One region of the Solidesulfovibrio sp. DCME genome, then DNA from elsewhere that is predicted to be linked to it. Evidence: predicted binding sites of a transcription regulator. Region 1 holds the regulator's gene; each other region holds the start of a gene.
What was found. The regulator sigma-54, encoded in region 1, starts transcription at its own class of promoters, with help from an activator protein. The targets are predictions, from matches to a motif close to CTGGCACGGNNNNTGCTT.
Positions count from the first base shown of each region.

Region 2: a site for sigma-54 is predicted at 7,124-7,141, ahead of ACP59X_RS02840 (anion permease). Genes of this name have one in related genera too.
Region 3: a site for sigma-54 is predicted at 7,482-7,499, ahead of nifH (nitrogenase iron protein). Genes of this name have one in related genera too.

Region 1 is NZ_CP188261.1:2,908,583-2,918,621, forward strand. Features, by position in the region: gene ACP59X_RS12785 (PTS sugar transporter subunit IIC) at 1-429, opposite strand, end outside; gene ACP59X_RS12790 (PTS sugar transporter subunit IIB) at 487-948, opposite strand; gene ACP59X_RS12795 (PTS sugar transporter subunit IIA) at 952-1,389, opposite strand; gene rapZ (RNase adapter RapZ) at 1,582-2,469, opposite strand; gene ACP59X_RS12805 (PTS sugar transporter subunit IIA) at 2,603-3,055, opposite strand; gene hpf (ribosome hibernation-promoting factor, HPF/YfiA family) at 3,056-3,604, opposite strand; gene rpoN (RNA polymerase factor sigma-54) at 3,655-5,091, opposite strand; gene ACP59X_RS12820 (CTP synthase) at 5,265-6,896, opposite strand; gene ACP59X_RS12825 (phosphoribosylformylglycinamidine synthase subunit PurQ) at 7,083-7,892, shown strand; gene tadA (tRNA adenosine(34) deaminase TadA) at 8,026-8,571, shown strand; tRNA gene ACP59X_RS12835 (tRNA-Ser) at 8,634-8,727, shown strand; gene ACP59X_RS12840 (Arm DNA-binding domain-containing protein) at 8,900-9,247, shown strand; gene ltrA (group II intron reverse transcriptase/maturase) at 9,266-10,039, opposite strand, start outside.
Region 2 is NZ_CP188261.1:684,668-694,706, forward strand. Features, by position in the region: gene ACP59X_RS02825 (PAS domain S-box protein) at 116-3,163, opposite strand; gene ACP59X_RS02830 (hypothetical protein) at 3,520-4,080, shown strand; gene ACP59X_RS02835 (saccharopine dehydrogenase family protein) at 4,082-5,245, shown strand; gene ACP59X_RS02840 (anion permease) at 5,560-6,990, opposite strand; gene ACP59X_RS02845 (sigma-54-dependent transcriptional regulator) at 7,281-8,723, opposite strand; gene ACP59X_RS02850 (transporter substrate-binding domain-containing protein) at 8,720-10,039, opposite strand, start outside.
Region 3 is NZ_CP188261.1:4,670,824-4,680,862, reverse strand. Features, by position in the region: gene hemC (hydroxymethylbilane synthase) at 1-611, opposite strand, end outside; gene ACP59X_RS20735 (FmdB family zinc ribbon protein) at 706-942, opposite strand; gene ACP59X_RS20730 (D-sedoheptulose 7-phosphate isomerase) at 989-1,603, opposite strand; gene thrB (homoserine kinase) at 1,752-2,282, shown strand; gene ACP59X_RS20720 (hypothetical protein) at 2,279-2,899, shown strand; gene ACP59X_RS20715 (hypothetical protein) at 2,910-3,446, shown strand; gene ACP59X_RS20710 (alginate O-acetyltransferase AlgX-related protein) at 3,564-4,853, shown strand; gene ACP59X_RS20705 (Lcl C-terminal domain-containing protein) at 5,454-6,467, shown strand; gene nifH (nitrogenase iron protein) at 7,610-8,434, shown strand; gene ACP59X_RS20695 (FtsX-like permease family protein) at 8,627-9,757, shown strand; gene ACP59X_RS20690 (ABC transporter ATP-binding protein) at 9,760-10,039, shown strand, end outside.

The sequences.
Region 1 (10,039 bases):
CTCCCTGGCCGCCGTGTAGCGCGACAGCACGATGTTCTCCACCACCCGCTGCACCCCTTCCAGGGCGGCGAAAAGGCGGCCGAGCAGGGCCGTGGTGGCGGCCACGAACAGCGCCTCGGCCGGGGAGGTCAGCTGGAAGACATGCATCAGGGACAGGCCGGCCAGGGTGGCGGCGGCGGCGTTGGGTGGAATGTGCGTGCCGGCCGGAATGCCGTCGAGCCAGAACAGCTCGTAGAACAGGCACAGCTTGAGGGTCAGGTCAAGGTCGCCGTAGACGGCCGCCCAGGCGAAGCCGATGACCAGCGGCCGCTCCAGCAGGGCGGCGTTGACGAAGAAGCGGAAGGACGAAAACAGGACAAAAAAAAAGCGACGCCAAAAACGTGCAGCAGGATGTCGGCCTGATGGGTCATGCTTCGGTTCTCGCTTCAAGCAAATCGTTGCCGCGCCGCCGGCGCGGGGCCGCCCTTGCCGGGTGGGGCCAAAGACCTACACGGAGCGCAACTGCTGCGGATCGCTCGGTACGCAACGGTAATCGAGCCGCACGCCCCTGTCGCGTAAAAAATCCAGGCAGGACTCGTCTTCCTTGGACAGGGCCACGTGGGGGCAGACCTGCTTCTTGCCCGGGGCGTAATGCAGGTTGCCGAGGTTCAAGTTGCCAAAGCCGAAGCCCTGTTCGTAGGCCGCCCGGGCGTCGCGGCAACTGGCAAAAAGGATCAGGGCGTCCTCGGCCTCCAGGGGGTTTCGGGCCAAAAAGGGCATGAGCTCGGCCACGGGCAGAAATTCGATGCGCACCCCGGCCGGAATGGCCAGGGACATGATCTCCTGGCGCAGGGCATCGGCGGACAGCGCGTCGTTGACGACCAGGATGGCCCGGGCGTTGGTAAACGGCAGCCAGGTCTCGATGATCTGGCCATGCACGAGCCGGTTGTCCACCCGCACGAACGCCATGGCCTAGCCCTCGGCCACCTTTTTGCGCAGCACCTCGCCGGCCACCACGATGCCCTGGCAACCGGCCTGCTTGGCCTCCACGGCCAGGGCCTGCAGGGGCCGCGTGCGCGAGCCCAGGATCTTGATGAGCATGGGCAGGTTGACGCCCGTGAGCACTTCCAGGTGGCCGGTGCCCAAAAGGGACAGGCTCAGGTTGGTGGGGGTGCCGCCGAACATGTCGGTCAAAACGAGCACGCCCGCCCCCTGCTCGGTTTCCTTGATGGCGGCCTTGAGGGTCACAAGGGTCGCGTCCACCGGGTGGGTCATGTCCACGCTGACCGAGCGGCAGCCCTGTTGCGGCCCGAGGATGAATTCCGCCGCCCGCAGCAGCCACGTTCCGTATTCGGTGTGGGTGACCACGACCACGCCCACCGGCGCGCTCGACTGGGTTTGCCCGTTCATGCAGCCTCGCTCGCGGCTTTTATGGCCCAGGGCTGAAGGTGAGGCCGTCACGGCGGCGTCGCGCCAGGCGCCAACCGTCGGCAAGGCCAGCCGGCCCGCGACGCCTACACGGCACCGCCGGCCAGCGGCTTCCAAACACATGCCGCCGGCGAAACCGCTGGCGGCCGTCCGGCAGGGGCGCGGCCCCGCGCGTCAACCGCGCTCGATATGCCGGTGCTCGAGGGAAATACTGTAGCCAGCCTTGGACAAGGTGTCAAAGATCGACTCGGCCACGGCCACGGATCGGTGCCGCCCGCCCGTGCAGCCAAAGGCGATGGTCAGCCGGTAGCGCCCTTCCTTGGCGTACAGGGGCAGGAGGTAGCGCAAAAAATCCGTCAGGCGCGCGAGGAACTCCAGGCCCGGCTCCCGGGCCAGCACGTAGTCCCGCACGGGTGCGTCCTTGCCGGTCTGCTCGCGCAGCTCCTTGTCGAAATAGGGATTGGGCAGGAAGCGCAGGTCGAAGACCATGTCCGCCTCGGACGGCGGGCCGTACTTGAAGCCGAAGCTCATGACATGGACCTTGAGGCTGCCCTGGGACGGGCGGATGGAGGCCCACTTCTCCTGGAGCTTGCGGCGCAGGTCGTGGATGGAGAAATGGGTGGTGTCGAGCACCATGTCGGCGGCGTCGCGAAGCGGAGTCATGCGCTCGCGCTCGGCCAGCACGGCCTGCTCCAGGCCCATGGCGGCGCTTTCCAGGGGATGGGGCCGGCGGGTGGTGGCGTAGCGCCGGATGATCTCCTGGGTGTCGGCCTCGAAAAAGAGGATCTGCAGGGCGACGTCCTTGACCTTGATCTGGGCCAGGGTGATGCCCCAGTCCCGGTCGAGGTCGGCCTGGCGCACGTCCATGCCCAGGGCCAAGCCCTTGTAGCGCTGGCCGCCCTTCTCGTCGAACAGCCCGATGAGCTTGGGCACGAGGCTCACCGGCAGCCCGTCCACGCAGAAAAAGCCGAGGTCCTCGAAGACACGCAGGCCCGTGCTTTTCCCGGAACCCGACAGGCCGGTCAATATGACGATCTTCATGTCCCCGGATGTCGCGTCCATGGCGGCCAAGCCCTCCGGCCGGCGCGGTGTGGCCGGCATCCCAAACGTTCCCGAAAGCGGGAAAACAAGTAACCGCTCCCCGGCCGGCCGGCGTGACGCCGGCGTGACCGGGAAGCGGCGATACGGTTTCGGGTCAGGCCGCGGCGGTCAGCACCCGCCACAAGGCCGCGTCGTCCTCGGCGGCCAGGAAGGCCCGCCGGAACGACTCGTCGGACAAAAGCCTGGAGATGTGGGCCAGGATGCGCAAATGCAGGCCCGCCACGTGCTCCGGGGCCAGGACGAGAAAGAAGATGCGGCAGGGCTTGAAGTCCAGCGCATCGAAGTTCACGCCCTTGAGGCTTCGGCCGACGACGATGACGATTTGCTGGAGGCTCTCCATCTTGCCGTGGGGAATGGCCACGCCGTCGCCGATGCCCGTGGTGCCGAGGCTTTCCCGGTCCAGCAGGACCTGGCGGGCCTTGGCGGCGTCGAAATCCGGCCAATGGCCCGAAAGCGGCGCGACCAGTTCGGCCAGCACGTCGGCCTTGGACTCGGCGGCAAGCTCCCCGATGACGAAATCGGGCTGGAGATAGTCCTCAAGCTTCATTTACGCGCCCGTTCCGGGATCGATGAGGCCGAAGTCGCCGTTGCGCATACGGTAGATGACATTGGGCCGTTCGGTTTCGGAGTTGATGAAGACCAGGAACTCGAGCTTCAGGCTGGTCAGCTGTTCGGCCGCCTCTTCCACGGCCATGGGCTTGGGCTCGTAGGCGTCGGTCTGGACGATGGTCGGCGTGCGGCCGCCCTTGGCGTCTTCGCTGATGCTGATGACCTGGGTCTGCACGGTTTCCGCGGCCTGGCGGCGGCGGTCCTTCTGCTTTTCCCGGAACTTCTTGGCTTGCGCCTCGACCTTGTCCAGGATCATGTCGATGGTGGAGTACATGTCTTCCGAGGCTTCGTGGGCGGAGATGTGCATGTTGTCGGCCAGGAAGATGACGTCGGCCATCTGCCGGGTCTTTTCCACGGCCAGGTTGACTTGCAGCTCCGAGGCGTCGGTGGCGACGGTATATTTGGCGAGCTTGTCGAAGCGTTTGCGGGCATAGTCCCGCAGATGGTCCGACGGTTCGAAATTCTTGAAATTAAAGGTGATGTTCATGGGATCCTCCGGGGCTGCGTGGTATTGGGCCGGTTGCCCGGCCCGAAGCATCAGAAAACTTCCTTGCGTTTGGACGAGGACTCGATGCCCATGGCCGTGCGGTACTTGGCCACCGTGCGGCGGGCGATGTTGATTTGCAGTTCGTCCTTGAGCATGTCGGCGATGGCCTCGTCGCTTATGGGGCGTTTGGCGTTTTCGCCGGAGATGATGCGCTTGATCATGGCCTTGACCGATTCCGAGCCCACGGTGCCGCCGTCGTCGAGGTCAAGGGAGCTGTTGAAGAAGAACTTCAGCTCGAAGATGCCGTGGGGCGTGGCCACGTACTTGTTCGAGGTGATGCGGCTGACCGTGGATTCGTGCATGCTGATGTCGTCGGCCACGTCCTTTAAAATCAGCGGCCGCAGGCGGGTCACGCCGTGCTCGAAAAAATCCCGCTGGAACTTGACGATGCTTTCCAGCACCTTGTACAGCGTGCGCTGGCGCTGGTACAGGCTTTTCATGAGCCACATGGCCGAGCGCATCTTGTCCTGCAGGTAGTCCTTGTCCTTGTCCGCCTTGGAGCCAAGCCCGTCCATGTAGGCCATGTTGACGTTGAGCCGCGGCACGCCGTCCTCGTTTAAGAGGATGACGAAGTCGTCGCCGTATTTGTAGACGAAGGCGTCGGGGCTGACGTAGATGGGGTCGCTGGAGCCGTAGCTGGCCCCGGGCATGGGATTGAGCGTCTGGATAAGCTCAAGATATTCCTTGAGTTTTTCCATAGTCAGGCGAAATTTCTTGGCCAAGGGCTTGTAGCGCTTCTTTTCCAGGTCTTCCAGGTGGTCGCGCACCAGTTCGATGAGGATGGGGTCGTCCCAGCCGTAGACCTCGATTTGCGTCAGCAGGCATTCGCTGGGCGTGCGGGCGGCCACGCCCACCGGGTCGAAGCGCTGGATGCGGTGGAGCACGCCCTCCACTTCCGCGACGCCGGCGCCCGCCATCTGGGCCAGCTCCTCCAGCGAGGCCCGCAGGTAGCCCGAGGAATTGAGGCTGCCGATGATGGTCTCGCCGATCTCCAGTTCCTTGTCCGTGAAATTGGACAGCCGCATCTGCCAGCTCATGTGGCCTTCCAGGGACGGCTTGGAGGCGAGCCTAGCGTCGAAGGACATGCCCTCCTCGGGCAGTTCGGTTTCCCGGGCCAGGGACTGGCGGCTGGTGCTGGCGAAATCGCCGATGTAGTCCTCCCATTCGGCGTTTTTGAGCAGTTCCTTTTCCATGGCCGCGTCGCTGGAATCGCCCGAGGGTCCGAGGTTTTCCTCGGCCATGGTCCGTTCCGGCTGCCGGTCCTCCTCCACGGATTCCTCCAGGAGGGGATTTTCCAGAAGCTCCTGCTGCACGCTTTCCAGGAGCTCCAGCCGGGAAAGCTGCAGGAGCTTGATGGCTTGCTGCAGTTGGGGAGTCATGACCAACTGCTGCGAAAGTTTGAGCTGCTGTCGCAGTTCGAGCGCCATTGCTACCGCCGTGCGTGCTTGTGGTTGAGTTCGTCGCAAACGCGGGGGCCGGCCGAGGCCCGCCCCCGCACAACAAAAAGCATGCCACAATCGAAGGGTTGTGGCAATCCGCCAGATTGTCCGTTGCCGTGGAAACCAATCCGGGCCGAGGCCGTTTCGGGAAAAACCGTCCCCTAGCCTTTGGCCCGTTTGGCCGCCGCCACGAATTCACGGAAAAGCGGGTGCGGGCGCATGGGGCTGCTCTTGAATTCCGGGTGGAACTGGCAGCCCAGAAACCAGGGGTGGCCGGGCAGTTCGACCATTTCCACCAGTTCGCCGTCGGGCGACAGGCCGCTTAAGACCATGTCCGCCGCCTCGAAACGCTCGGCATAGGCCTTGTTGAACTCGTAGCGGTGGCGGTGGCGCTCGGAGATCTCGCCGGCGCCGTAGGCCCGGGCCGCCTGGGTCTCGGGTTTGACCATGCAGGGGTAGGCCCCCAGGCGCATGGTGCCGCCCTTGTCGCAGGTCGGGTCGCGGCGTTCGAGCTTCTGGGTGCGGAAGTCGAACCACTCGCGCATGAGGTAGATGACCGGATGGGGCGTGGTCAGGTCGAATTCCTCGGAATTGGCGCCGGTAAGCCCCAGGACGTTGCGGGCGTACTCGATGACGGCGCACTGCATGCCCAGGCAAATGCCGAAGAAGGGAATGCCGCCGGTGCGGGCGTATTCGATGGCCGCGATCTTGCCTTCCACCCCGCGCGAGCCGAAACCGCCCGGCACCAGGATGCCGTCGATGCCGGCAAAGGTGGCGGCGGCGCACTCCCGCGTGACCTCCTCGGAATTGACGTAGACGAAGCGGATGGCCACGCCGCAGATGCCGCCGGCGTGGACCAGGGCCTCGTGCAGGCTCTTGTAGGCCTCCTTGAGGTCCACGTACTTGCCGACGATGGCGATGGACACCGTGCCGGCCGGGTGCTCCAGGCGATGGAGCATGGCGCGCCAGGCCTCGAGGTCGGCGTTTTTCGCCGGCAGGCGCAACAAGATGGCGATTTTCTGGTCCACGCCCTCGTTGTAGAGCTTCAGCGGCACCTCGTAGATGTTGCCCACATCCACGGCCGTGAACACGGCGTCGGCGTCGACGTCGCAAAAAAGCGCGATCTTTTCCTTGAGGTCCCGCGTGAGCTCGATCTCGCTGCGGCAGATGATGATGTCGGGCTGGATGCCGATGGAGCGCAATTCCTTGACGCTGTGCTGGGTGGGCTTGGTTTTGACCTCGCCGGCCACGCGCAGGTAGGGCACGAGCGTGAGGTGGATGTAGAGGACGTTTTCCTTGCCGAGGTCCATGCGCAACTGGCGGATGGCCTCCAGGAACGGCTGGCCCTCGATGTCGCCCACCGTGCCGCCGATCTCGATGATGGCCACGTCCTCGTCGCCGGCCACGCCCAGAATCGCCCGCTTGATCTCGTCGGTGATGTGCGGGATCACCTGCACCGTGCCGCCGAGGTAGTCGCCCCGGCGCTCCTTCTGGATGACGCTGAAATAAACCCGGCCCGAGGTGTAGTTGTTGTTCTGGCTCATGGGCACGCCGAGGAAGCGCTCGTAGTGCCCGAGGTCCAGGTCGGTTTCGGCCCCGTCGTCGGTGACGTAGACCTCGCCGTGCTGAAAGGGGTTCATGGTGCCGGGGTCGACGTTGATGTAGGGGTCGAGTTTCTGGATGGTGACCTTGAGTCCCCGGGCCTGGAGCAAGGCACCGATGGACGCGGCGGCCAGCCCTTTGCCCAGGGAGGACAGCACGCCTCCCGTGACGAAAATATACTTGGTCTTCATGATGCCGCCGTCCTTGCGAAAAAAAAGGTTCATGCCGCGCCGGCGGCCCCGGCGGCCACCGCTTGCGCGTGTCGGAGGCCCGTGGCGCGCCTTGGTTGACGCGGCCCGGGCGGCCCCTTATGTTCAGCCGCGCAAACTATGCCTTCGGGCGCAATTTTTCAAGGAACCCCCGGGAGGATTTCCCCTATGGCCCAGGTGCGCACCCTCGTGATCACCGGTTACGGCACCAACTGCGAAGTGGAATCGGCCCACGCCGCCAGGCAAGCCGGCTCGGACGTCACGGACATCGTTTATTTTTCCGATATCGTGGCCGGCCGGTCGCGCATCGACGCCTACAACTTTCTCATCTTCCCGGGCGGCTTCCTCGACGGCGACGACCTGGGCGCCGGGCAGGCCGCGGCCATACGCTGGAAGCACGCGGCCACCGAAGCCGGCGAGGCCCTGCTCGACCAGCTCAAGGCCTTTTTCCAGGCCGGGGGCCTCATCCTCGGTATCTGCAACGGCTTCCAGCTCCTGGTCAAGCTCGGGCTGTTGCCGGCCCTGGGCGGCGACTATTTCGCGCGCCAGGTGACCCTTTCCAACAACGACTCGGCCCGGTTCGAGGACCGCTGGGTGACGCTCGCCGCCAATCCGGCCAGCCCCTGCGTGTTTACCAAGGGGGTGACCCGCCTGGACCTGCCCGTGCGCCACGGCGAAGGCAAACTGGTGCCGGCCACGCCCCAGGTCCTGGAGGAAATCGTGCGCACCGGCGCCATGGCCCTGACCTACGCCGACCCGGCCTCGGGCACGGCCACCATGGACTACCCGGCCAATCCCAACGGCTCGCCCCACGCCATCGCCGGCCTGACCGACCCCACCGGCCGCATCCTTGGGCTCATGCCCCACCCCGAGGCCTTCAACCACCCGACCAACCACCCAGGCTACACCCGTGGCCAGCGCCCCAGCCTCGGCACGGTGCTGTTCGACAACGCCGTGGCCTATTTGCGGGCGAATTAAAGCGGGAAAGAAAAGAAGAACAATAAAGATGCCTCCGGCGGCCAGGAGGGGCACTGCCCCTCCTGGACCTCCCGAAAGGGGGGAAGCGGAGCGAGGCGCGCACACCGCCGTTACCCGGACGCGAGCAGAAATCATGGCCCTTTTGCCGGCAAGGCGCTTCGTGGCGGGCGAGACGGCGCTGCCCCCCCCGCCGCCGGGGTTCGCCGGCTTCGAAGACGTCATGGAACTCGCCCTGATACAGGCCCGCGAGGCGGCGCAGGCCGGGGAGGCGCCGGTTGGCGCCGTGGTGCTGGCGCCGTCGGGCGAGGTGCTCGGCGCGGCGGGCAACGCCCCCATCACCCTGGCCGATCCCACGGCCCACGCCGAAATACTCGCCCTGCGCCAGGCGGCCCGGGCCGTCGGCAACTACCGCCTGCCCGGCGCGATCCTGGCCGTGACCCTGGAACCATGCCTGATGTGCCTGGGGGCGATGATCCACGCCCGGGTGGGGCTTCTCGTCTACGGTGCGGCCGACCCGCGCACCGGGGCGATTGCCTCTCAGCTGTCCGGGCCGGATCTGCCGTTTTTCAACCACCGCTTCGACGTGCTCTCCGGCGTGTCGGAACCGGCCTGCGGCAGCCTGTTGCGGGATTTTTTCCGGGCCAGGCGCCAGGCGGCGGTGGGCGGGCCCGGCAAATAAGCGCTTGCCAAAAGCCCGTTGTTGGTCTATGCTTCCAAATTCCTGACGGTTCTTTCTTGTGCGGAGAGGTACCGAAGTGGTCGTAACGGGCCCGACTCGAAATCGGGTTGTCGGTGAGTAACCGGCACGTGGGTTCGAATCCCACCCTCTCCGCCAATTCATCATCCAGCCAAGTCCGATAAAGTCCGAAAGTCCAGCAAAATCAACGCTAAATCGGCTAGAGATAGTCCGATAGCGTTCGACTACGTCGTTTGACATCCGGACAACTGACCGGATAACTTACCGGACAACACGCCCGTTCCTCGCTTTTCCGCAAGGAGGTTGTCCGGTGGCACTTACCAACATAGCGATTTCAAACGCTAAACCTGGGAAGTCTGTTGTCCGGTTGAAAGATGAAAGGGGCTTGTACCTGGAAATCTCTCCGAACGGCGGCAAATGGTGGAGGCTACGCTACTGGATCGGGGGCAAGGAGAATCGCATTTCCCTTGGCGTCTACCCCGACGTGTCCCTCAAGGAAGCACGGGAACGCCGCGACGCCGCCCGTAAGCTCATCGCCAACGGCATTGACCCCAGCGACGCCAGGAAAGCGGAAAAGGCTGAGGTCCAAGCCGACGGTCGGGTAGACGAGGGAAGTTTCCTTCCCCCGCCCCCCACAGATCCGGACGTGCCCCTTTAAGGCATCCGGCTCCTCTGTTCATGGTCTTGCTACACGATGGCAGATAGAATGCATTGCTACGGGAATTGGTAATGGATAAGTCTTCTTCATGAGGTTGAAGTTTTGCCAGCTCATGTTGTTTCTTTGCGATCGCCGGTTCAACCACTTCCACCACAGCTTCTGCACTCCATCACGGAAGGCGTTAAGCCTGCGGGAGTTACCGGTTATCCCATAGTATTGGCAATGACCTTTGATTTTGAGTATGAGAGTCCGGTACTGATCGGCGATATCACTATGCCGATTGAATCGACACCACTCCCCTACCGATTTCAAGGCCCTGGCAAGACGATCTTTTGCCGTCCTGCGCTTGACAACCCAATTTCCCTTGAGCGACTTGCCCCAGTAGTGGGTAAAACCCAACAGGTCGAAGCTGAACCCTTGGTGTCCAGTACCTCCTGATCCGCCACAAGGCGGCAGGAATCGCACCAAGCGAGTCTTCTCTGGGTGAACGGCGAGACCGAACCGACCAAGTCGCTTCGGCAGCACCTCCTCGACCTTCCGGGCATCCATCTCGTTGCTGAAGACCATGACAAAGTCATCAGCGTAGCGGATGAGGAACGCCTCACCTCGCATACGCGGTCTGACGACGTGCTCAAACCATTTGTCCAGGACTTCATGAAGGTAGATGTTCGCCAGAAGGGGCGAGATCACTCCTCCTTGTGGCGTGCCGGCGTCTGGATACACAAGCTGGCCTGCTTCGAGAACTCCAGCCTTAAGCCACTTATCAATGACCCGTCGTATCACACCATCGCG
Region 2 (10,039 bases), 2.2 Mb from region 1:
CTGGCCTGCCGGGGGCTTGGCGACCGCCCCTGTCGTTGGGCCGGGTCGCGCTCCGTGAGCCCGGGGTGCGCCACTTGCCCATCGGTGCGCCCCGGGCCCGGGCAGGCCCGCCGCTTCAGCTCGCCTGGGGGGCGTCGTCCGTGGCCGCTCTGTCCGCGAACCGCTCCAGGATGGCGAACAGTTCGTCGGCATTGACGGGCTTGGCGATATGGCCGTCCATGCCGGCGGCCAGGATCGTTTCCTTGTCCTCGGCCATGGCGTAGGCCGTCATGGCGATGACCGGCGTGGCGGCGGCTCCCGCCCCGGCCTCCCCGGCCCGCAGCCGGCGCGTGGCCTCCAGGCCGTCCATGACCGGCATCTGGACATCCATGAGGATCAGGTCGAAGGCCCCGGCCGTCAGGGCGCGCAGGGCCTCCGCGCCGTTGTCGGCCGTGGTGACGCGGTGGCCGACCCGTTCGAGCAACCGGTGCATGGCCAGGCGCGTGAGGGCGTCGTCTTCGACCAGCAGCAGGGCCAGGCCCGAGTACTGCCCGGGCTGCGGCGCGGGCTTGCCGGAGACGGGCCGCGCCGCTGCCTCGGGCAGGTCGAAGGGCAGGCTCAAGGCCACGGTGGTGCCGACACTCTCTTCGCTTTCCAGGCTGATGTCCCCGCCCAGCAGATCGGACAGGCGTTTGCAGATGGACAGGCCGAGGCCGGCGCCCGGGTGTTCGCGCCGGTGTCCCCGGGCGCTTTGGGTGAAGGGCTCGAACAGGCGCGGCAGGGCTTCTGCGGCAATGCCCGGGCCGGTGTCGGCCACGGTGAAAAGGACCCGGCAGCGTCCGCTACCGGGCGTGGCCAGGGCCGTCAGTTCGATGGCGACCTGCCCCTGCCTGGTGAATTTGAGCGCGTTGCCCACCAGATTCGTGAGGAGCTGTTGGAGCCGCGCGCCGTCGCCCACCACGATTTCGGGAATGCGCCGGTCGACGGCCAGGGTGCAAGCAAGGCCCGACTGATTGGCCAGGGGCAGGAGCAGCTCCCGGATCTCGCCCACGGTTTGGCGGATGTCGAAAGGCTCATGGGCAACGGCCAGCTTACCCGCCTCGATGCGCGAGAGGTCCAGGATGTCGGCGAGCAGGCGGGTCAGCCGCTGGCTGGCCTGGAGGGCCATGTGCACGTAGCCGGCCATTTCGTCGTTGAGACCGCCGAGTTTGAGCAACTGCAGCATGCCCATGATGCCGTTGAGGGGCGTACGGATCTCGTGGCTCATGTTGGCCAGGAATTCGCTTTTCGCCCGGCTGGCCGCCTCGGCCTGGTTTTTGGCCGACTCGAGCAGGGCATGTGTTTCCTGCTCCTCGGTCACGTCCCGGATGAGGAACATGAGCATCCGCTTCCCGGCGCTGTGCAGCAACCGTCCCGTCACGTCCCCCCAGCGGACCTCGCCGTTCTTGCTGCGGATGCGCAGCCGCAGGCGGGCCGTGTCGCGCCCCTGCGCCTCGGTGCGCGCCATGTCGCGCCGGGCCGCTTCCCGGTCATCCGGGTGGATCAGGCCCCACAAGGCGTCACCGGTCATGGCCCACAGCTCGGGGGGCGTGTAGCCGAAAAGCCGGCGGAAGGCCGGATTGACCCAGGTCAGCCGGGCCGAGGTTTCCTCCCACAGGGCGATGGCGTCCTGGGAATTCTCGAACAGGGCGCGGTAGCGTTCCTCGCTTTCCAGCAGGGCCTTTTCGGCCCGTTTGCGTTCGGTGATGTCCCGGACGACGGCGACAAGCAGTTCCTGGCCGAAAACGACGCAACCGCACACGCTCACTTCCACGGGAAAGGACGTCCCGTCCTTGCGCTTGTGCCGCGATTCGAAGGTCGTCTGCACCGGGAGGACCTTGGGAAACCGGTCGCGGATCTCGGCTTCGTTGAGCTGGGCCTCGTAGTCCCAGGTCCGCAGGCCAACGACCTCCTCGGCATCGTAGCCGAGCATGACCGCGAAACGCCGGTTCGCCTCCACGACACGGTAGTCTCCATCGATGATCACGATGCCGTCGGCGCTGGCATCCATGAGCGTGGCCCGCCACTGGGCCTCGCGGTCCCTGGCTTCCATGGCTCGGATCAGGGCTTCCCGATCGGAAGCGATGTCCTCGGCCATTTTGTCCATGGACCGGGCCAGGGTCCCCAGGGCGCCCCGGGCATCGGTCAAGCCCGACCGGGCCTGGAGGTCTCCCAGGCCGATGCGTCGGGCTGTCCGGGCCAGCCGCTCCAGCGGGGCGTGGATGCCGAAGCGCCCCACGACCCAGGCCAGGCACACCGAGGCGGCAAGCGACCCCGACAGCCAAACCAGGAGCCGGCGCGTGGCCGCGTCGGCCTGGGCGGTGACAGCCGTTTCGGGAATGCCCACGAAAATATGGAGATACGGCTCGTCGTCCCCCAGGCTGACGCAGCTGACGGCATAGATGCGGCGCAGGCCGTCGGAACCGGTCTCGGTAAAGAGCTCGGGGGCGTGGGCGGAATGGATCGTGGCCCAGACGTTGGGGGCGATGGGTTCGCCGATGCCCGGCTTGGCCAGGGGCGGATGGCGGTAAAGCCTGCGGCCGTTGCGGTCGGCCATGCCCACGAAGGAATCCGGCGGCAACATGACCTGGTCGAAGGACGCGCCGATGTCCCCGAGCCGCAAGGTGGCGATGAGCACCCCCCGGATGGCGCCCTGGTCGTCGCGCACGGGATAGGCGAAAGGCAGGACTTGGACGCCGCTGACCTTGCCCACGGCATACTCGCCCACGGCGAAGGCGCCGGTCCGCAGCGCCTCCCGGAACTCCCGGCGCTCGGCCAGGTTTTGCCGCGTGAAGGGCAGGGCCGAGGCCACGGCCTCGCCGTCCGGCCTGGCCAGGGCGAAATTGACGTAGTTGGGGTTGGCCAGGAGCATGTCGCGAAACAAGCGGTCGCTGGTGGCGGCGTCGAGGTCGCGCACGGCCTGCTGGGCGGCCACGGCGGCAAGGATGACGCGCAGGCGCAGGGTTTCGTTGACCTGGCCGTCGGCATAGGCCTGGGCCAGCCGCAAGGTGGTCAGGCGGGCCTGCTCGACCTCGTGCCCCCGGCGCTCGTACCCGGTGGCCAGGACCAGGCCGAGCACGGGCAGCACGCCGGCCAGGACGACCAGGAACACGTTCATGCCAATCGAACCGGAAAGCCTGCGCATCGCTGCACTCCTGGTGACTGTCGCGTCACATGGGGCGAACGTTGGGACAAGGCCCGCAAGACTTCCCCGGGCCGGCGGGAGGACTGCTCATTGTCTTTTGCGGGTGGGGCAACACTACATACCAAAAATCGCCGGTCTTTCAAAGTCGCTGCGACCGCCCGAATCCGGCGTGGTTGCCAAGCGGCGGCAAAGGCGGTCGCGGGCCGCATCGGGGCGGGTGACGCCGCTGTGGCGCAATTGACGCCCGGCAGGGTGAAATGCTAGATGCAACAAGAGTGGCCGCGGCAAGGCATGACAGGCACAGCGCACTGTCGCCCGGCCTGTCCGGCACGCATGCCTGAAACAAAGGCCCTCCCATGACCCCATCACAGCCTGATGCGAGCCAGCCAACGGTTGCCTGGAAAAAGCGCCTGGGGCTCGGCCTGCTCGTCTACAGTTTCATTCCCATCTGCACCGTTGAATTGCTCGCCTTCGCGCCCATCGGCGCCGCCGAGGCCGTCACCCTCGGGGCCATCTACGTCGCCTCCGGCGAAATCGCCTGCATCGCCGCCATCGCCCTGCTCGGCAAATCCTTCGTCGTCGGCATCAAGGAGAAGCTCAAGGCGTTTTTCCTGCGCCGGGAGCGGCCCGCCCGGCCACGGCACATCAGCCTGTGGCGCCACCGCCTGGGCATTACCCTTTTTGTCGGCAGCCTCGTGCCCTATTACGCCGCCCTCGGCTTTCTGCTCTTTGGCCGGCCGGGCAGCGGCGGCACGCGCACGCTCCTGTATTTGCTGCTGGCCGGGGAGGGGCTTTTTTTCGTGGGCCTGGCCGTGCTCGGGGAGGAATTCTGGGCGCGGCTGTGCAGGCTCTTCGAATGGCCGGGCAAGGACGGCACGGCAATGGACGGGGAGGCGGCCGGCTCCGGGAGGACGTGACATGGGCAAAAACGTGCTGTTGCTCGGCGCCGGCGGCATGGGCGCCCTGGCTGCCCGGACCGTGGCCGCCTTCGAGGAGGTGGGGCACCTGACCGTGGCCAGCCTGGAGCGCAACGACGCCGCCCGGGTGGCCGTTTCGTGCCAGGGCAAGGCCGAGGCGGTCGCCGTCGACGTCACGGACCACGAGGCCCTGGTGGGGCTCATGGGCCGGGCCGACTTGGTGCTCAACTGCGTGGGGCCGTTTTTCCGTTTCGGGCCGCCGGTCTTGCGGGCGGCCATCGAGGCCGGCACCGACTACCTCGACATCTGCGACGACCCGGCCCCCACCCGGGACATGCTGGACATGGACCGCCAGGCCCGGGAGGCCGGCGTCACGGCCGTGGTCGGCATGGGCGCAAGCCCGGGGCTGACCAACCTTCTGGCCGCTTGCGTCATGGACCGCCTGGAGGCCGCCGAGCGGCTGGTGGCCGGCTGGAACATCGAGGAAAGAACCGACGACAGCCTGGAGTTTTCCGCCGCCGTCATCCACTGGATGGCCCAGTGCTCCGGCACCATCCTGGAGTGCCGCGACGGCGCCCTCGTCGACGACCCACCCCTGGCCGACCTGGTCATCGACTACCCCGGCCGGGGAAAACGCACCCTCTACAGCGTGGGCCATCCCGAGCCCGTCTCCTTCCACTATTCCTGGCCGCAGGTGCGCGAGACCCACTGCGGCATGGTCATGCCCGCGGCCTGGATCGGCACCTTTCGCGGTTACCGCGACGCCATCGACGCCGGCCGGATGAGCCTGGAGGAAGCGGGCCGCGACCTGGTGGCCAGCGCCGCCGGGGCCGGCTGGGTCGAGGCCCTGCTCACGGCCCTGTCGCGGTTCGTGGACGGCCCCCGGCTGCCGCTTTTTTTCGCGCTGGGCGAGGGCAGGCGTGACGGGGTCACGAAGACGGTCGCCGCGTCCCTTGCCGCCACGCCGGCCGACATGGCGTCCATGACCGGTGTGCCCCTGGCCCTGGGCGCGGTCCTGCACCTGCGCGGCAAGGCCTCGGGGCCGGGTGTGCTGGCCCCGGAGCGGGCCTTCGACCCCGGGGAATTCTTTCCGCTGTTCGCGCCCTACTGCACCATGCCCGGGCCGTGTGCGGCCTCGCGCCTGGTGGCCCTGGCCGAGGCCTGACCGGGCGGGGCCGCGCCCGTTTGGCAAGGGGAGGCGTGGCCGCACCCGTTTGACCCGAGGGAAGCGGGGCCACGCCCATTTGGCCCATGGGAGGCGGGGCCGTCGTGTGCGCGCCTGTTTGCGGGCCGGCGCGGCTGGGGGCGACCCCGGCGCCGTCGTTGCCGCCGTGTTGTCGCCCCACCGCCGGATGGCGCCCCTTCCCAGGTCCGGCCGGGTGTCGCGCCCTCGAAACCCGTGCCTGGGAATTTCGAGATAATAGATTAGAATATTTTATTTTTTCTTATAACCATGGTCATGTTTTCCAAGGGTACCTCCTAGGCCCGGGACAGGATCCAGGGGAAGCCGACGAGCAGGAACACGCCCAGGTAGATGACGCCGAAGATCGCGCCGAGAATCCAGAATTCCTTGCTCTTGACGTAGCCCGAGCCGAAATAGATGGGCGAGGGGCCGGTGCCGTAGGGGCTGATGATGCCCATGATGCCGAGCGTGGCGCAAAGGACCATGGAGGCCGTGGCGATGTTGAGCCCGGGCACGGCCATGGCCGTGGCCAGCATGACCGGAAGCAGCGCCGCCACGTGGGCCGTGATGCTGGCGAACATGTAGTGGCTGACGAAAAAGAGAATGGTCAAGCCCAGGAGCGTGGCCGTGGGGGACAGCCCCTGCATGTGGGTCGAGGCGGCCTCGGCGAACCACTTGAGAAAGCCGGTCTTGCCCAGGCCGTCGGCCAGGGTGACCAGGGTGGCGAACCAGGCCAGCACGTTCCAGGCCTGCTTGTAGCCGATGACGTCCTCCCAGGTGACGACCCCGGCCAGGCACATGACGCAGATGGCGGCCAGGGCCACGGTGGTGGGGTCCACGAAATCCTTGAGGAAGATCCAGCCGAGCAGGGCGCACACGGCCAGGGCGGCCATGGTGACCTCGCGGCCGGTCAGGGGGCCGAGCTTGCGCAGTTCCTCGGCGGCCCAGATCGGGGCGTTTTCCGAGGTTTTCTGGGTCGGCGGATAGAGGATGTAGGTCAGAAGCGGCGTGGCCAAAAACAGGATGGCGCCCGCGGGCAGGACGGCCATGAACCATTGGCCCCAGGCCAGGTTCACATGGGCGGTCTTTTCCACCAGGGACTGGGCCAGGACGTTGGGGGCCAGGCCCGTGAGGAACATCGAGGAGGTCACGCAGGTGGTGGCCAGGGCCGTCCACATGAGGTAGGCGCCCAGGCCCCGGGGATTGTTGTCCGGCGTCGAGCCGTACAGCGGCGGAATGTTCTTGATGATGGGGAAGATGGTGCCGCCGCTTCGGGCCGTGTTGGATGGCATGAACGGGGCCAGGATCAGGTCGGCCAGGGCCACGGCGTAGCCCAGGCCCAGGGTCTTCTTGCCCATGCGCCGGATCAGCGTGAGCCCCAGCCGCTTGCCGAGGCCCGTCTTCTCGTAGCCCAGCGCAAACATGAAGGCGGCGAAAATCAGCCAGACCGTGCCGTTGGAAAAGCCCGACAGGCACCACTTGATGGCCTCGCCGGGCGAGGGCGCCTTGCCCGGGGTCATGGGCACCAGGCGCAGGACGGTGGCCGCCGTGACGCCGATAAGCCCGGCCAGGGCCGGCGGCACGGGTTCGAGCACCAGGGCCAACACCACCGCCGCGAACAGGGCAAAATAGGTCCAGGTGGCGGCGGAGAGGCCTTCGGGGGCGGGAAGCACCCAGATCAGCACACCGAGCAGGATCGGGGCCAGGGCTTTGATCGCGCGTTGCATGGGAGGCTCCTTGTGGCTGGGTCGTTGCGAATCCGTGCGGCATCCGGTGCCAGGACGCCGCCGGCCCGGCCCGGAGCGTTTCCGGAACCGGCCCGGGCCGGGCGCCTGGCGCAACCGCCTGTGTGCCGACAGGGAGCAGAATGTGTGCCGGAAAAGTGACGGCGCGAACTGTTCGATATTTTTCGAAAAAATGAATCGGCCGGGTTGTTGGCGGCCAGCCCCCATAACCCGGGTTATGGGGGCCGGCCGCAAAAGAGGCTGAAAAGTCTTTCATGCTGGGGTGTTGGCGCTTATAACCCCTGGTTATGGCCATTCCCCGGGTTATGGGGGTTGCCGGCGGCGGCGTGCTTGAGGCGTTTGCTCAGCGCCGGCTGGGAGATGCCGAGCAGCCGGGCGGCCAGGGTCTGGTTGCCGCCCGAGCGGGCCAGGGCCTCGTCCACCAAAAACCGGGCCGCCTCGGCGAAGGTGGGCAGCCGCTCGAAGGGGGCGAAGGGGTTGGGCGGCGGCGCGGCCGGGCAGGGCTTGGCCCGGCCCATGGCCGTAAGAAAGCTTTGCATGGACAGCATGCGCCCGGTGTGCAGGCTCACGGCGTCGAAGACCATGGCCCGCAACTCCCGGATGTTGCCGGGGAAGGGATAGGCGGCCAGGCAGGCGGCCAGCTGCGGCGGCGGCGTGGGCGTGGGCTTGCCCATGGCCGCGGCGGCCTCGGCCAGGAAATGGCGCGTAAGCGGCTCGATGTCCTCCTTGCGTTCCCGCAGGGCCGGGATGTGGACATGGTGGGTGCGCAGCCGGAAATAGAGGTCGCGCCGGAACCTGCCCGCGGCCTCGTCGGCGGCCAGGTCGCGGTGGGTGGCCACGATGACCCGGGCCCGCAGCCGCTTGGGCTGGTCGCTGCCCAGGGCGAAATATTCCCCCTCCTGGAGCAGGCGCAGCAGCTTCACCTGGGAGGCGATGGCCAGGTCGCCGATTTCGTCGAGGAACAGCGTGCCGCCGGCGGCCTCCTCGATCATGCCCCGGCGGGCGGCCTCGGCCCCTGTGTAGGCGCCCCGGACGTGGCCGAACAGCGTGTCGGCGAAGACCGCGTCGTCGAGCCCGGCCACGTTGACGGACACAAGCGGCCCGGGCCGGGCGCTGACGGCATGGGCGGCCCGCACCAGGTTCTCCTTGCCCACGCCCGATTCGCCGGTCACCAGCAGGGGCTGGGGGCTTTTGGCCACGGCCTCGACATAGGCGAACACCGACAGCATGGCCCGCGAGCGGGTGACCAGGCCGGCGAAGGCCTCGGGATGGGCCGGGCCGCCGGCCACCAGCCGGCTTTTGACGGCCCGGTTCTCGTCGCGCAGTTCCAGCATGCGGATGGCCCGGGCCACCCCGCTGACGATGCGGTCCTCCTCGTCGGTCTTGACGTAGTAGTCGAAGGCCCCGAGCTTCATGCAGCGCACGGCCGTGTCCAGCTGGTTGACGCCGCTGACGATGATGCAGGCCACGTCGGGGTGGCGCTCGCCGATGGCGGCCAGCAGCTCCTCGCCGGACAGGCCCGGCATGGTCAGGTCGAGGAGCACGAGGCTGATGCCGCCTTTTTCCAGAAGCGGCAGGACGTCGCGGCTTTCCTGGCACAGGAAGGTGTTGGTGATGCCGGCCGCGGATTCCAGGGTCAGGGACAGGGAACGCAGCCAGGCCGGCTCGTCGTCCACGAGCAGGATGCCGAAGGCCGGGGAGGGGGTGGCGGTCACGACGGCGGTTCCTCCTTGGGCACGGGCAGTTCCAGGCAGGCGATGGTCCCCCGGCCGGGGGCCGAATCGAACGTGAGGCCGCCGCCGTGTTCCTTGAGGATGCCGGCGGAAACGGACAGGCCCAGGCCCGTGCCGCCGGTTTCGCGCTTGGTGGTGAAAAACGGGTCGGTCAGGTGGGGCAGGTGCTGCGGGGCGATGCCCGTGCCCTCGTCGCGCACGCACAGGATGACCTTGCCGGCGGCGTCGTCGTGGCGGGTGGTGACCTCGATGGCCCGGGCCTTGTCCGGCAGGGCCTGGCAGGCGTTTAGGATCAGGTTGATGATGACCTGCTCGATACGCTGGGAATTGCCCCAGACCAGGGGCAGGTCCTCCTCGTAGCGCGTGGAAAAGTGGCTGGTGTGCTTGCGGATGGTGGCCTCGACCAGGCGCACGGCCTTGCGCGAGGCGTCGCTTACGTCGATGAGCGCCTTGGCGGCGCCTTCCTCGCGCCGGGCGAAGTCCTTGAGGTCGTTGACGATGCGTTTGATGCGCGTGGCCCCGTCCTGCATCTCCTCGAGCATGCGGGGGATCTCCTCGCGCATGCGGGCGTAGGCGATGCCGCCCAGGGTGAACTCCCCTTCGCGGGCCTGGCAGGCGTCCAGCAGCCGGGTCACGTCGGCCTGGACCTTGCGCAGGATGGGGAGGTTTAGAAGGATCAGCCCGTTGGGGTTGTTGATCTCGTGGGCCACGCCGGAAACCAGGATGCCAAGGGCCGCCATCTTGTCGGCCTGGACCAGCTGGCGCTGGTTGCGGGACAGCTCGTCCAGGGCTTGGCTCAGGGAGCGGGTGCGCTGGGCCACCTGCTTGCGCAGAAAATGCGTCCAGAGCATGGAGCCGCCGAGCAGGGCCAGAAGCGGCGTGACGATCGCCCCCACGTACAGGCCGATGACCTCCCATTTGAGCTTGCCGTTTTCCAGCACGCCCAGCCACTTGTCGTGGATGGCCTGGTAGCGGCCGGTCTCGCGCAGGATGGCCAGGCCTTCGCTGAAGCGGGCGAGCAGGGCCTCGTTGCCCTTTTTGACGGCGTAGCCGTAGCGCACGGTGGCCACGGACCGTGCCACGGGCTGGATGTTGTCGAGCCTGTTTTCGCGCATGATGTAGCTGCCCGGCAGCATGGCCACCACGGCGTAGTCGCCCTGGCCCGAGGCCAGCAGCCGCAGCCCGTCGGCCGGGGTTTCGGAGAAGACGAGGTCCTTTTCGAAGCCCCGGCCGGCCAAGGTGTCGTGCATGTAGCCCGCGCGGTGCACGATGACCTTCTTGCCGGCCAGCTCGTCCAG
Region 3 (10,039 bases), 1.8 Mb from region 1:
TATTCGATGCCAAGGGCCCCCTGGGCGGCGGCCGGCAGGAAGCGCGGCGGCGCCAGGCGTTCGGCCTTGGGCGCGGCCAGCCCCAGGCGGTTGAGCCCGGCGGCGGCCACCACGATGGCGTCGAACTGGCCGTCCAGGAGCTTGCCCACCCGGGTGTCCAGGTTGCCGCGCAGGTCGACGATGGCCAGGTCCGGCCGCACGGCCGTGAGCTGGGCCTTGCGGCGCAGGCTGCTCGTGCCGACCGTGGCCCCGGCCGGCAGGGCGGCCAGGGAGTCGTGGGCCACGGACAGCAGCATGTCGCAGGGGTCCTCGCGCTCGGGCACGATGCCGACCACCAGGCCTTCGGGCTGTTCGGCCGGCACGTCCTTCATGGAGTGCACGGCCACATCGGCCCGGCCGTCGAGCAGGGCTTCCTCGATCTCCTTGACGAACAGCCCCTTGCCGCCGACCTTGGCCAGGGGCACGTCGAGGATCTTGTCGCCCTTGGTTTTGATGGGCAACAGGTCCACGACGAGGCCGGGATGGGCTTCCCGCAGCCGGGCGGCCACGTAATTGGCCTGCCACAAGGCCAGTTTGCTGCCACGGGTGGCGATGACGAGTTTGTCGCGCATTGCGGATTCCGATCCCTTCGAAGCTGTTGATGCGGCAGGCCCGGGCCGTCGCGGTCGCCGGCGGCCCGGGGGCATGGATACCGGGGCGGCGCCGTCAGTGGCAGGTGGCGCAGCTGCCGCCGGAACAGCCGGCGCAGCCGCCGCCCGAGGACGGCGCGGCCGTGCGCGCGCCCGTCTGGCCGCCGCCCGTGCGCGTGCGGCAGGCGGACATGAGTTTTTTCGTGGCGCCCGAGGCGCACTTGGGGCAGGGCGGGCAGGTCGTGGCCGTACTCGACACGATCTCCTCGAACTGCGCCCCGCATTTCTCGCAGGTGTACTCGTAAATGGGCATGGGCAAAGACTCCTTCAAAGGGGACGGCCTGGGGCGACCGGAGGTGTTAGCGGGCTTCGAGATACGGTTCAAGCTCCATGACGCTCTCGAACAGGTAGTGGTCGGTCAGCTTGCACAGCAAGTGGCCGATGGCGATATGCACCTCCTGGATCAGGGCCGTGCGCTCGTGGGGCACGAGCAGGGCCAGGTCGCACAGGGGCACGATGGCCCCGTTGGGCCCGGCCAGGCCCACGGTGACGCAGCCCTTGTCCCGGGCGGCCCGCAGGGCGGCCAGCACATCGGGGCTGTTGCCGGAGGTGGTGATGCCGACCACCACGTCGCCGGGTCGGGCCAGGGCCTGGACCTGCTTGGCGAAGACCCGGTCGAACCCGTAATCATTGCCGATAGCGGTAAGTATCGAAGTGTCCGTGGTCAAGGCCACGGCCGGCAGTGGCGGGCGTTCCAGCTCGAAGCGGTTGACGAATTCGGCGGCCAGGTGCTGGGCGTCGGCGGCCGAGCCGCCGTTGCCGCAAAAAAGGATCTTGCCCCCCCGGGCCAGGGCCACGGCCATGGTCCGGGCCACCGTGTCCACAAGGGCGGCGTTTTCGCCAAAAAAACGCGCCCGCAGCGCGATCGCTTCCTCGGTGTAGGCGGCAATGAGCCGCATGGTGGTTTCCGACATGGCCTCCCCCTGGCGCGATACCCGCAAGGCGTCGCACAGGCCCTTCTTAGCCAAAGCCCGGCTCGCTGACAACGCGTAAGCACGCCTAGGCAACTGCCCCGAAAAAGGCTAGGTTGCGCCAAGCCGCCGGCCGGGCGGCAACGAGCCCATGCAACCATCCTTACTGACACGGATTTCCGACGAAGGCTGCCTCAGCCTCGTCGGCATGGCCGGGGCGGGCAAGTCCACCCTGGCCACACTGCTCGCCCGGCGCCTGGGCTGGGCCAGCCTCGACACCGACCGGCTCATCGAGGCCACGGCCGGGGAAGGGCTGGCCCAGCTGCTGGCCCGGCTGGGGCTGGAAGGGTTTTTGCGCCTGGAGGAGGACGTGGTGGCCGGGCTTTGCGTCAAGCGCTGCGTGGTGGCCACGGGCGGCTCGGTCATCTACGGCCGCCGGGCCGTGGAGCGGCTCAAATCCTGCGGGCCGGTGGTCCACCTGGCCATCGACCTGCCCACGTTCTTGGAGCGGGTGGGCGATCCGGGCCAGCGCGCCTTCGTGGTGCCGGCCGGGCTCAGCCTGTCCGATGTCTACGCCGAGCGGCAGCCGCTCTATGCCGCCGCCGCCGACCTGACCGTAACCAGTTGCGGCGTCACGCCCGAGGCGTGCGTCGAACAGATCCTGCGAGGAATCGCTTCGTGACCGTATCGTTTCCGGCCTCGCGCCGCCGGGTCGTTTTGGGCAAGCTCGCCACGCTCTACGCCGACATGGACGCGGCCTACGCCGCCGCCGCGGCCACGGCCGGGCTGTCCTGCGCCGGCTGCGCCGAGAATTGCTGCACGAGTTTTTTTCAGCACCACACCCACGTGGAATGGCTCTATTTACAGGCTGGCCTCGACGCCCTGCCGGCCGAGCGCCGCGAGGCTTTCCTCGACCGGGCCAAGGCCTACGTCGCCGCCTGCCGCGAGGCCCTGGCGCGCGGCGAGACGCCCCGGGTGCTGTGCCCGCTCAACGACGACGGGCTGTGCGGCCTCTACGGCCACCGGCTCATGATCTGCCGGCTGCACGGCGTGCCCAACGTGCTCATCGGGGGCATGGGCGTGCGGGAGTTCCCGGGCTGCGGGCCGTGCCAGCGCCTGGTCGCCGGCCGGCCCGGGGCCAAGTTCATGGACCGCACGCCGCTATTAAAGCGTCTGGCCGCGCTGGAAATGGAGCTTTGGGGCAGCAAGCCGGGGCGGCCGCCCAAGGTGGACCTGACTCTGGCCGAGATGCTGCTGGCCGGCCCGCCCGGCGGCGAGGCGGCCAAACAGGGGAAATAAGGGGGGAAAGATGGCCTGGATGGGACATGCCTTGCGCCTGTTGTGGCCGGTTGGGGCCATGGGCTGGCTGCTTTTCGTCGCGGCCGCCTGTTCGTCGCTGTCCGTCTCCCACTTGCCGTCGCGCCCGCTCGTGGCCGGGCCGCCGACCGAAGTGGCCATGAAATTCTGGCGCTTCGACTTCACGGGGATGCTGTCCGGCGACGCCTACGTCATCCGTGGCCGGGCCACGCCCGTGACCACCGACCTGCCGCCCTGGGTCGACCGGGTGGAGGAGCTGACCTTCGCCGCCTACCTGCGCGACCCGGCCGGCAACGTCCTGGCCACGGCCGAAAAGCCCTTCCCGCCCATGGCCCTTGCCCCGGATGCAGCCGTGCCCTTCGAATTCGTGCTGTCCCCGGCCGGGACCGCCGCCGGCAACTACGCCGTGTCCTTCGGCTACAAGGCCGTCTACGGCTCGGCCACGGCCCGAAGCGCCCTGGGCGCCAAGGGGCCGCCGCCGGCCGGATCGGTCTTTTTCGCCGGCGAAGGGGCGCTGCGCAAGAACTAGGCTTTGCGGCGCCTTGCCAGCCGCCGCCCGTCCACGTAGGGTGCGCCGACCGTTTTCGGGCCGGGCCGGTTTGTGCGTGCCCGGCGGCCAACCCTTTTTCCAGCCAGCCCCCAAGCCATGAAACGCCGCCTGTTGCGCCTTTTCGGCATCGTCTTCCTTGTCGCTGTCCAGATCCTGGCCGTGTGCCTCGTGGTGGATTTCTTTTTCCGCAAATACGAAAAGGAACACGTCTATTCCTACGCCAGGCCGGGCGCCGCCTCCTATTCCCTGGAGGCGATGCTGCTCAACGACCACCATGACGTCGTGACCCGGAAAAAACCGGCCGGTGAATTCCGCATCCTGGCCATCGGCGATTCCTTCACCTTTTCCGTGACCAGGCCCGAATTCGGGCTGTGCGCCGCCATCGAAAAAAAGCTCGGCGCCCTCGTCCCGGGCCGCACGGTCCGGGTGGTCAACCTGGGCTTTCCCTCCATCTCCTTTCCCGGCTATCTTGAACGCCTGTATTTCTGGAGCCAGGCCCTGGAGTACGACGCCGTGGTGTTCAACGTCTACCTCGGCAACGACTTCAACGACGTGCGCGAAACGCCCTACGACCCGGCGGCCCTCAATGCCCGCCTGGCCGACCTCTGCCGCCTGGGCCTGGCCTACGGGCCCTACACCCTGGTGCCGCACCAGTACCCCTTCCGGTTCATGGACTTCATCAAGGCGCAGGTGCTGTTCAAGCTCCAAAGCGACAAGGAGTTGCGGCGCCTGCTCTTTCTGCCCGATCTGGAGACGCTCGGCGTCCTGCCCGACGGCGCCGACACCCGCTACCGGTCGCTTCTGCCGCTTTCCCCGGCCCAGATGGCCTCCGAGCGCCGCTCCACCATGAAGCCCTTTTTCCGCGACACCCTGTTCGCCTACCAAAACGACATCCCCTGGTACGAGTTGCTGCTGGCCACGGCGGCCAGGCTGCGGGAGGCGGGCAAACCCGTGCTGGTCATGCTCGCGCCGCCGGAAGCGGCCGTGGACCCGGCCATCGGCCGGCAGGCCGCCCGGGACCTGGGCCAGGCCCCGGAGGCCTTCGATTTGGCCCTGCCCGCTCGCCTGACCCGGGAACTGGCCCGGCAGGTCGGGCTGCCCCAGGCGGATATCCTCGACCTGACCCCCTGCCTGGCCGGGACGACCCCGGACGGCCACGGGACCTATTCCGGCCGCGATACCCACTGGAGCCCCGAGGGCAACGCCTGGGTCGGCGATCTGGTGGCCAAGGCCCTGGCCGGGCGCTGGTTCGGCCAAAAAGGCCTGGAGGGCGCCTGCCCCGAGGCCGCGCCGGCCTTCGAGCCGCTGCCGGCCGCAACGCTTGCGCCACCGACGGAGGTGGCCGCCGAGGCCGCGGCCATCGTGGCCGGCTGCCCGCCGCGCTGACCGCGCACCCCCGTGTTTCCCACCAACCAGTCGCCCCAGCGACGAAAATGTCCGTCGCTGTGCCCCGGCGCCTGGGGCCGGGGCCGTGGGCACGGCCTAGCGGCGCCATGTAATTCCGATTCCACTTCGACGGTGGAATTGGTATATATCGTTAATATAATTATATGTTTTTGAAAGTGGCTCGCGTTGTGTCCTGAATTGGGTAGAGGGCGCGAGGCCGCATTGGCGCGGTCGTTGTGGAGTCCTGGCGACCCCATTTCCCAAGGATGCGCGGCCGGATGGGGTGTCCTCCTCCTGGCCGGCCGGCATCCCGACGCTTCCTCGCGTGATCGGCTTGCGGTTTCCGTGTCTGGCGGCAAAAACGACGTTGTATCGGGCAGCGTCGTTTTTGTGTGCCAGGCATGACGCGCATCGAGGAGGTGAAAGTCCTCCCCAGGCCCTGATGGTGGGAAATGGTCGCCGGAGGGAAGGCCGAGCGCCGGTTGAATCGGCCTTGACAACAGCGGTGAAGTTCGGTCGAAAGAGAGGTAATTCCACCAGTGTCGGGGTCGTTGCCCTCTGGCAGGGTTTTCTTAACCGCAGTGCTGCATGAGGTGACGTATGAAAAGGCACCTAGTGTTTCTGCTGGTTTTTTTTGCCTGCCTTTGTTCCGAAGCCATGGCCTGGACCGTTACAGGAACCGGCCTCACCGATTGCCAGGATGCGAATGGCTGGCCTGTCAGCTGCCCGCATTCCGGACAGGACTGCTACGGGCAGGACGCGAACTTCCGCAGGCCCATGCAAACGTTCAACCTGGGCAACCAGAGCCTGGCCGTGGACACGCATACCGGTCTGACCTGGCAGCGCAATGATGATGCCGTCCAGCGTAATTGGGCCGAGGCCGTGAGTTATTGCGCGGAATTGGTTCTTGAAGAATATGACGATTGGCGATTGCCGAGCATGAAAGAGCTTCAGACGATTTATTACTTAAAAAACAATGAATATTATGCCTGTATCGATAACACATGCATCAGCAAGATGGCTTTTCCCAATACGCGCAGGGACGGGCCATATTGGTCCGACACGACGTCACATGCCGAGAATTCGAATGCCTGGTATCTTTCCTTCAACGGACTGGCCACCGGGGCGATGAACAAGGACGGAGAAGCCTACACCCGCTGCGTTCGCGGCACAGTCCTGCCCCATGGGCCATTCGTCGCTGCGGATGCGGTTGTCAACGATCAGGCCACGGGATTGATGTGGGAAAAAAATGTCAGCGACGCGGACATGAGCTGGCCTTCCGCCTTGGCCTATTGCTATGGCCGGACGACCGGAGGCTATACGGACTGGCGCTTGCCGGACATACGCGAACTGGACAGCATCGTCGATTTTTCCACGGACACGCCCGCCCTCGACGCGGCATTCACAACGGCCAATCCGTCCCTGTGGCTCTGGTCGAGCACTCCGTCAAAGATAGACGGCGGGGATACACGAGCCTTTGGTATCAGTCAGGAGTTCGGCTATACGGATACGCTCGGTGGGGCGGCCATCCACGCGCTTTGTGTCCGTGGCGGCCAGGTCACGCCGATAACGCCCTCTGTTCCGTTTTCGCTCTTCTTGCTTGGCGATAATTGAAGTGTTCAAACGGCTTCCGCTTTTCCACCAGGGGGTTGCCGTTGGCCGCCAAGCCGGGAACTCTCTCCGCCGTCCCGCCGTCCCGCCGTCCCGCCGTCCCGCCGTCCCGCCGTGCTCCGTTGCGGAGCGGCCGGCCGGATGGCGGGGCGAACGGCGTGTCCGTCACCGAGGCCGGCACGATGGTCATGAGGCAGTCCACGGTGGACATCAGCCTGGCCTTGCCGGCAGAGGCCGCGACCTTGGCCACCTCGGCCTGGTTGGCCTGCATCCTGGCGGGACACCACGGGAACAGCCCGGCCATGACCCGGCTGTCGGCCAGGGCCGAACGTATCGCCCGGACCTGTTGGTCGGCGCGGGGCCGCCCGGCTTCCCCGGGGATGGTGCCCCGTATCGGGCCGCTCGGAGGTCTTGCCGCCACCGACCGGGTCCCCGGGTGGCCGCACGCCCGGGGCATCAGGCCGGGAAAGGGGTCCGATATTGATCCGTTGTGCCGCCGACGGAGGTGGCCGCCGAGGCCGCGGCCAGCGTGGCCGGCTGCCCGTCGCATGGACCGCGCACCCCGCATATCCTACCAAATTGTCGCCAGACCGACGAAAATGTTCGTCGTTGCGGCGCCCTCGCCTGTGGGAAGGGCTGCCTGGGCGGCCTGGCCTGGCCATTTGCGGGCCATGGCGCCGTTGGCACGGCCTTTGAATAAAGCACAATGACCCCAGTTCCCAAGGATGTGCGGCCGGATGGGGTGTCCTCCTCCTGGCCGGCCGGCATCCGGCGCTTCTTCGAGTGATCGGCTTTTGGGTTTCCGTGTCTGGCGACAAAAACGGCGTTGCATCGGGCGACGTCGTTTTTGTTTTTGGGCGTTTGGACGCAGTGCGGCTCGAACACCGCTTTAGATGAAATGGTGTCCGTTCGAATTTGTAGAGATGTCGCCTGGTTGCAACGATTTTGTTTGCGTGTGTTCAGTCAATCGCAGAGAGTGTTTGCGATACTGCACTGGTATTCATGCGGAAAATGGCGATGGTACGGGCTGTGCTCTAGGCAGGGAAGCTTCTTGCAGGGGGGCGGCTTCGGGAGGGGCGAAATTGCGCGCGCTCCTTCCGGAACCGCCGGAAAAAAGCGACACAGTCTGTTCGGAGGTCCATCGGATGCGGAAGATCGCCATCTACGGCAAAGGCGGCATAGGCAAGTCCACCACCACCCAGAACACCGTGGCCGGGCTGGCCGAGATGGGCAACCGGGTCATGGTCGTGGGCTGCGACCCCAAGGCCGATTCCACCCGCCTGCTGCTGGGCGGGCTGCAACAGAAAACCGTCCTCGACACCCTGCGCGAGGAGGGCGAGGACGTCGACCTCGATGACATCCTCAAGGAAGGCTACAAGGGCACCCGCTGCACCGAATCCGGCGGCCCGGAACCCGGCGTGGGCTGCGCCGGCCGGGGCATCATCACCTCCATCAACCTGCTCGAGCAGCTCGGCGCCTACCAGGCCGACAAGAAACTCGACTACGTCTTCTACGACGTCCTCGGCGACGTTGTCTGCGGCGGGTTCGCCATGCCCATTCGCGACGGCAAGGCCGAAGAGATCTACATCGTCTGCTCGGGCGAGATGATGGCCATGTACGCCGCCAACAACATCTGCAAGGGTATCGTCAAATACGCCGACGCCGGCACCGTGCGCCTTGGGGGGCTGATCTGCAACAGCCGCAAGGTCGACAACGAACGCGAGATGATCGAGGAACTGGCGAGCCGCCTGGGCACCCGGATGATCCACTTCATGCCCCGCGACAACCAGGTCCAGCGGGCCGAGATCTACCGCAAGACCGTCATCGACTACTCCCCCGAGCACCAGCAAGCCGACGAGTACCGGGCCCTGGCCAAGAAGGTCCACGAAAACGAGATGTTCGTCGTGCCCAAGCCCCTGTCCATCAACGAGCTGGAAAAGCTGCTCATCGATTTCGGCATCGCCAACTGAGGCGGCCCGTCCCCTTCCCTCCGTCCGTCGCCACGGGGCGCGCCGCCCTGCGTCCCGTGGCCCCTTTCCGCGACACGCCCGCAGCGCGAGGCACCGCCGCCGCGTTGACATGAGGCCGCGTTCCCCCTTTACGGGGCTGCGGCGATGGGGTAGCGCCGAGGGGCCGGTCGTGTCGTGTCGCCGGCGGCAGCCATGACCATCCGCATCGCCCTGCGAAACCTGCTGCACGACCGCGTGCGCCTGGCCGTGACGCTCACCGGCGTCGTCTTCGCCGTGGTCCTCATCGCCGTCCAGGGCGGGCTGTTCGTGGGCTTCACCCAGGCAACCACCTGCGTGATCGACAACACCGAAGCCGAGGTCTGGGTGGCCTCGCGCGGGGTGCGCAATTTCGACGTCACCCATCCCCTGCCGCCAAGCAAGTTCCACCAGATCCTGGGCGTGCCCGGCCTGGCCCGGGCCGAGCGGATCATCGTGCGCTTCGCCAACTGGAAAAAACCGGCCGGCGGCCGCGAATCCGTGGAAATCGTCGGCTTCGACCCGGGCTCGGGCCTGGCGAGGCCCTGGGACGTCACCACCGGCGGCCTGGCCGCCTTGCGCCTGCCCGACACCGTGGCCGTGGACAAGCTCTATTTCCACAAGCTCGGCATCACCGGCGCGGGCGACCGGGCCGAGATCGGCGACCGCCGGGCCCGGGTGGTGGCCGAAACCTCGGGCATCCGCTCGTTTACCACCTCGCCCTACGTCTTTGCCTCCTACGAGAACGCCTTGCGCTATACCGGCATGGCCGACGGGGAATGCACCTACGTCCTGGCCCGGCCGGTGCCCGGGGTCACGGCCGAGGCCCTGGCCGAGACCATCCGCCGCCAGGTGCGCGACGTGGACGTCTTCACCCGCGAGGAGTTCGCCGGGCTGACCCGCCACTACTGGATGTTCACCACCGGCGCCGGCATGGCCCTGCTGATCGCCGCAAGCCTCGGGCTCGTGGTCGGCGGGGTGGTGGTGGCGCAAACGCTCTACGCCACCACCATGGACCACCTGCCGGAATTCGGCACCCTGCGGGCCATGGGTGCCCCGGGCGCCTACATCCACCGCATCATCGTCATCCAGGCCGTGGCCGCCGCCCTGGTCGGCTACGGCTGCGGCATCGCCATCAGCTTTTTCCTGGTCGACCTGGCCGCCCGGGGCGGCGCCTCCATCGTGTTGCCGCCGACGCTGTCCGTGGGGCTTTTTTTCCTGACCGTGTTCATGTGCGTCACCGCCGGCCTGGTTTCCATCCGCAAGGTCACGACCATCGACCCGGCCATGGTCTTTCGGGGGGCCTGAGCATGGTCGCCGGGGAGACGCTGCTGGCCGCCGCGGGCGTGGCCAAGACCTTCACCCTCGGCAAGGTCGAGGTGCCGGCCCTGCGCGGGGTGGACGTGTCCGTGGCCGCCGGCGAGGTGGCGCTTTTGATGGGCCCGTCGGGCTCGGGCAAGACCACGCTGCTGTCCATCCTCGGCTGCATCCTCTCGCCCACGGCCGGCAGCGTCGCGGTCATGGGCCGGGAGACGGCTGGCCTGCCCGAACGCGAACTGGCCAAGGTGCGCCTGGCCCACATCGGCTTCA